Regions from separate parts of the Clostridium sp. BJN0013 genome, predicted to be linked through region 1. Evidence: riboswitches for the same ligand, from Rfam matches in the RefSeq annotation. Region 1 holds a riboswitch; the other holds the start of a gene.
What was found. Region 1 has a riboswitch for S-adenosylmethionine ahead of AB3K27_RS17155 (methionine ABC transporter ATP-binding protein). Riboswitches for the same ligand answer to the same signal wherever they lie in the genome.
Positions count from the first base shown of each region.

Region 2: linked by a shared signal. The riboswitch ahead of AB3K27_RS16115 (MetQ/NlpA family ABC transporter substrate-binding protein) and the one ahead of AB3K27_RS17155 (methionine ABC transporter ATP-binding protein) in region 1 are both predicted to bind S-adenosylmethionine.

Region 1 is NZ_CP162495.1:3,304,564-3,307,882, reverse strand. Features, by position in the region: gene AB3K27_RS17165 (DUF4317 domain-containing protein) at 1-563, shown strand, start outside; partial or broken gene AB3K27_RS17160 (GPR1/FUN34/YaaH family transporter) at 570-764, opposite strand; SAM riboswitch class I at 908-1,012, shown strand; gene AB3K27_RS17155 (methionine ABC transporter ATP-binding protein) at 1,214-1,993, shown strand; gene AB3K27_RS17150 (methionine ABC transporter permease) at 1,990-2,658, shown strand; gene AB3K27_RS17145 (MetQ/NlpA family ABC transporter substrate-binding protein) at 2,684-3,319, shown strand, end outside.
Region 2 is NZ_CP162495.1:3,099,512-3,102,830, forward strand. Features, by position in the region: gene AB3K27_RS16110 (PLP-dependent aminotransferase family protein) at 1-936, opposite strand, end outside; gene AB3K27_RS16115 (MetQ/NlpA family ABC transporter substrate-binding protein) at 1,100-1,915, opposite strand; SAM riboswitch class I at 1,994-2,097, opposite strand; gene AB3K27_RS16120 (ISAs1 family transposase) at 2,225-3,319, opposite strand, start outside.

The sequences.
Region 1 (3,319 bases):
GTTTTACATTTCAGTATGTAGATGTAAATAAGATAATTTATTATTCTTCAAAATCAAAGAACATAAATAATATTTTTGTAGAAGAGATATTAGAGTGTAATATTAAACCTACAGCTTTAGAAGAAAAGGAAAACTTTAATGTTATTTTAGGAACTGCATTGGGAGGAAAAATAAAACCTGACATAGTTCAGGATATATATGAAAGAATAAACGAAAAATTTGAAAGTCAGAAGGAAGAAGAACTTATTTTAGATATAAATGAAGTAACTAGAGTATTAGAGGAAAGCGGAGTGGAAAATACAGGAGTAGTTAAGAGTGCTTTTGAGGAAGTGTGTGGAGGAGATTATGAATTTAAGGTTAGAAATGTAATGCCAGATTTTAAGAGTAAATCTATAAAGATAGAAAATGAAAATACCAATATAACCATAAGTCCAAAAGATTTAAGTGCTGTAAAGCAGGTAGTTAACAAATTTGGAAAGAAGTGTTTGCTGATAGAACTTAAAGAGGATATGATTATAGATGGATTCAATTTGGAAACAGAGAAAATAGAAGAATATATTTAAAAGGGATGTATTTTGTCTTTTAGAATCATTAATACAAGCAAATAGTTGAGCAAAACCACCTAAAAATATTGCTCAGGGAATTACGAAAGAAGTGCCTTCAGTGATGCCAAGTTTCTGAGAGGAAGCTACTAAAGTTACAACAGCAAGTCCAAATAGCCCCAATGCAGATGGATTGCAGTTAGCGATTTTAATGTATTGAATTTAATTTTTTCTGCCCAAAGATAAATAAAATTATTCTATTTTCAGTAAATTAAAAGTTGTTAAATTTTATATTATAAAAATATTGACAATATACCTGAGCACTGATATACTAATTACTACAATATTAAATAATTAAATATCATAACTTATTAAGAGAGGCGGAGGGAAAGGCCCTATGAAGCCCGGCAACCAGCATTATGTAATGCATTGGTGCTAAATCCTGCAGCATTGTAGCTGAAAGATGAGGTAATCATTGAGGATGTAAACTCAGGGATTTACCCCCCTGAGTTTTTATAATTTAATCAATCTAAAAGTTGACCAGAAAAACTGGAGACTAAATCTTAACTTTATAAGTATAAGATTTAGTCTTTTTTGTTTTGATATATTTATTTAAATTAAAATAAGAAGTATATAGGTAAATGCTGGGTAAGGGGGTAAAGACCAATTATATGATAGATATAAGAAATTTAAATAAAACATTTAATACACCTAGGGGTAAAGTTGAAGTTTTGAAGGATATAAATCTTAAAGTTGAAAAAGGAGATATTTTTGGCATCATAGGATTTAGCGGAGCTGGAAAGTCTACTATGATACGATATTTGAACAGACTTGAAGAACCTACTTCTGGAAGTATATTTATTGGAAATAATGATATTACAGCTATGAATAAAGCTGAGCTTAGAGAAGCCAGAAAAAAAATTGGAATGATATTTCAAGATTTTAATTTATTTGATTCAATGAATGTATATAAAAATGTAGCTTTTCCTTTAAAAATAGCTGGTTATTCTGAAGAAAAAATAAAAAATAGAGTGTATGAAATATTGAATTTAGTGGAACTAAGTGATAAAGTGGACTTTTATCCTGCACAACTAAGTGGAGGTCAAAAGCAAAGAGTAGGTATAGCAAGGGCTCTAGCCAATGAACCAGATGTTTTGTTAAGTGATGAAGCTACTTCTGCCCTAGATCCACAAACCACTTATTCTATATTGGAACTTTTAAGAGATATAAATAAGAAACTGAATTTAACTATATTACTTATAACTCATGAATTAGATGTTATTAAATATATATGCAATAATATGGCAGTAATTGAAGATGGTAGTATCGTAGAAGCAGGAAGCACAAATTCAGTATTTTTAAATCCTAAAAGTAACACTGCAAAAAAATTTGTTAAAATAATGGCAAATCTCAGTGTGAATTCGGAATGTGTTGGAGGGGAGGTAATATGACTGATGATTTTAAAATATTTGTTCTAAAGGGATTATCAGAAACTATAGAAATGGTGATTATAGCTGGCAGTATAGCTTTACTTATAGGGATGCCACTTGGAATTATTCTTGTTGTTACTAAAAAAGGACATATTTTGGAGAATGAAAGGTTAAATAAGATATTAGCTACTATAGTAAATGCAATAAGATCTCTTCCTTCTATAATATTAATTGTAGTTTTACTGCCCTTATCTAGGTCAATTGTAGGGACTACACTTGGTATGAAGGCGGCTATTGTACCTATATCCATAGGAATATCACCTCTTTTGGCTAGAATTATTGAGACATCCATAGAACAAGTAGAATGGGGAAAAATTGAAGCAGCATTATCTATGGGAGCAAAACCATTTCAGATTATATCAAAGGTCTTAATACCGGAGGCACTTCCTTCCCTTATAAAGGGAATTACAATTTCAATTATATCTATTATTGAATTTACCACTATAGCTGGGGTCATAGGTGCAGGGGGATTAGGAAGTCTGGCAATACGTTTTGGTTATCAGAGATTTCGTGAGGATATAATGATAGCTACAGTAATATTATTAATTTTTTTAGTACAGTTTATACAGTTTTCAGGAGATCGCATTTCTAAACATGTAAATAAAAAGAGATATAAATTTGATTGATTATTTTTAAGGGGGATAAATCAATATGAAGAGAAAAAGTATAATATTTTTAGTTTTGGCGTTGGTTGTAGGATTATTTTCAGGTTGCAGCAATGGGAATGACTCAAAAAGTGCAGACAGTAAAAATGACAAGGTTGTGGTGAAAATAGGAGCAGCGGCAGTGCCACATGCAGAAATATTGAATCATATAAAACCTGCACTGGCAAAAGAGGGGATAGATTTACAAGTTATTGTTTTAGATAGCGAAGATGAGTTAAATCCAGCTTTACAGGAAAAACAAATAGATGCCAATTATTTTCAACATGTACCTTATTTAGAGTCTGTAACTAAAGAAAAAGGATATAATTTTGCAGTGGCTGGAAAAGTTCATGTGGAACCCATAGGTTTTTATTCTGATAAAATTAAATCTAAAGATGAACTTAAAGATGGCGCCAAGATTGCTATACCCAATAATCCTTCAAATGAATACAGAGCTTTAGCTCTTCTTGAAGCCCAAAAACTTATTAAATTAAAATCTGGAATATCTAATTATAATGCTACGCCTTCAGATATTGCAGATAATCCTAAAAATCTTCAATTTGTAGAAGTTGATGCAGCTCAGCTTCCAAGGGTATTGCCGGATGTAGATGGCTCCATAATAAATACAAATCTTGTATTAGAA
Region 2 (3,319 bases), 210 kb from region 1:
ACCACTAAGAGCAGCCATAGGCGATACATGTGTTCCCAAATATCGAAGCTCTTCATTAAATCCATCTTCAATTATAGGTACATCATAGTATTTAAGTATATTATATACAGAAACCCTTTTCTCCGGAGACATAACAATACCTGTAGGATTATGATAGGAAGGGACAAAATAGGAAATTTTAAATTTGTTTTTTTGTAGCTTCCCTTCAAGCATGTCCAAATTAACTCCATCCCTTTCCATATCCACTCCTGTTATATTAAGTCCATGAAGTTTCATAATCTTAACTGCAGTATTATGAGTTGGATTTTCACATATTATACCATCTCCCTCTTTTGCAATACAGGATAATACCAGATCAAATCCTTCTGTAAAGCCATTAGTTATAAGTATGTCTTTTCCCTGTATATCTACCCCTTTATTCTCCATATATTTCAATAAATATTCAATAAGAGGCTTGTATCCTTTTGCATATCCATAATTTAATACTTTTTCTCCTTCTATAGCCATTCTATTTAAAAATGCCTTTTTGAACTCATCTACATTAAATAAATTTTCATCAGGAGCTATACTTTTAAAAGATATCATTCCCTTTTTCCATTTGGCTTCATGTTTAATTATATCTAATTTTTCTGAAAGTCTGCCATAATTATTTATTTTATTCTCCCAGGACACCTTCCATTTCCCCTGAAAATCCACTTTAACATTCGAAACAAAGGTTCCTTTGCCTCTTTTCGTGTATACAAAGCCTTCATCCTGTAAAAATTCATAGGCACATATTATGGTATTTCTGCTTACATTAAACATAGACGCCATTTCTCTGGTTGAAGGAAGCTTTTCATCCCTTCTAAGCAGTCCTTTTAATATCATATCTTTAATATAATCTTTTACCTGTATATATACAACCCTATCTTTATCTATTTTAATATTAGAGAACATAATAAATTTCACCTCAAATATATTTTTACACATTTAAATAAATAAATAAAGAATAATACCCGTTCAAATACTTAAAAGGTATTATTCTTTATTCTATAAAGTGATTTGAGTTAAAATTATTCATTCAGAAAAATTTCTAAATAGCATTTGAAACTAAATCTACTTAAAATGCAGGAATTATACTCCCTTTGTAATTTTCATTTATAAATTTTCTAATTTGCTCATCATTTACAGCCTTTGCCAATGCTTTTATATAAGGTTTATCCTTATCTTCATTTCTAACTGCAATTATATTGGCATAAGGTGAATCTTTTGATTCTATGGCAATGGCATCTTTAGTTGGATTTAAATTTGCCTCCAATGCATAATTCGTATTTATAACTGCCCCATCAACATCTGCCAAAATCCTTGGAAGCTGTGGTGCATCAACCTCCTGTATATTTAAATTCTTTTTATTTTCAGTTATATCCAATTTAGATATGGTATCCCCATCTTTTACTTTTATAAGTCCTTCCTTAGCCAATAATTTTAAAGCCCTGGCTCCATTTGTAGCATCATTTGGTATGGCAATTTGTGCCCCATCTTTTAACTCACTTAAACTTTTAATTTTACTTGAGTAAAATCCCAATGGTTCAATATGCACTTTGGCAACAGAAACTAAATTTGTTTTATTCTTTTTATTAAACTCTTCCAAAAATGGCGTGTGTTGGAAAAAATTTGCATCTATTTCCCCTGACTCCAATGCCTTATTTGGAGTTACATAATCTGTGAACTCAACTATCTCAAGATCATATCCTGCTTTTTTCAGTATAGGCTTAACTTTCTCAAGTATTTCCTTGTGAGGTTGTGGAGATGCTCCTATCTTTATAGTAGTTTTATCCTCACTTTTACTTGTACTTCCTTCATTTTTCTGTGTTCCACATCCAACTAATGCAAGAATAAATATTAATGATAAAATAACTGTTAATACCCTTTTCATTCTTATTCCTCCCTTATAATATTAAATTAAAAATAAATAAAACTCGAGGATAACCTCGAGCTAAAAACCTCAAACTATCCCCTATCTTTCAGCTTACGCTGTAGGAATTAGCACCAATGTATTAAAAAAATACTGGTTGCCGGGCTTCATAAGGCCAGTCCCTCCACCACTCTTGATAAAGCTTATATTAAATTTATAACTTACAGGATAAATTATAGCACACAATAAAATAATGTCAATATTATTTCTTTAAAAACCCAGGACAAACGCATGAAAATATATAACTACATAAGTAAGATTACGAGTTAACTAAATTTCCATAATTTTACTTATATATTCATCAGGTTTACAATTGATTGAAAATCTTTTTAATTTTAAACTCATCTTTTTTCCCATATCCAATAATTTTAATATAGATAATGCCCATTTTCTTATTATATTCATATTTTTATTTGCTGTTTCTTCAACTGTTTTAATGCTATCCTCTTTAAATGTAACATCTAAATGCCAGTGCATTATTTCTATTCCCCAATGACCTCGTACAGCTTTTTCAAATAAGTTTATTTCAGGGGCCAAACTACTTATATAATAACGTATTTCTTTACTTTCTTTATCTTTCTTCTTTATAGTTTTTTCTACAATTCCTATACTTTTAAGATTCTTCCATTTTTCCCTATTAGTTAGCCACTTAATGTCCTTTGTTTGATAATATTCCCTTATCTCAATTTGGCCATGTGACTTTTCAACTGTTTTTTTATAATTCCCATCTTTAATTATTTTTTCCCTAAAGTCATCATCTTCAAAATAGGTTATTAAATCATTATGCAGTATTTCTTGGTTCCCTTTTACTGCTAACACGTAGTCAGCTTTTTTCTTTATTATTTTCTCAGCAATTTTAGTTTGTGTTCCCATTGCATCTATTGTTACTACATATCCTTTTATTTGTAATCTATCTAACAATTCAGGAATTGCTAAAATCTCATTTTCTTTTTCTTTCACTGCACTTTGTCCAAAACAAACTCCTTCTTCATCACACCAGGCTGACACTATGTGTAGTGGTTTTTTACCTTCAGTCTTACTTCCTCTCATAGTTTTTCCATCTATGTTAAGTATTTTTTTTATACTTTCACCATCATTTTTAGATATATATTCATTCCAAGTAGATTGAATCTGTTGAATTAAATTAGGTTCTATCATTCCCATCACTCTTTGGAAAGTATCATGTGATGGAACGCCATTTTCTAATTTAAAATACCTTTTTAAAAGTGTTTCATGTAATTTACAAAATACCTCTATTTCAGTCCACTCATTTCCATTTCCTAAAGATGCAATCAAAACCATTCCCACAATTTCATTTATTGGATATCTTACTTTATTAAATTGTCTTGGATCATCTATATTTTT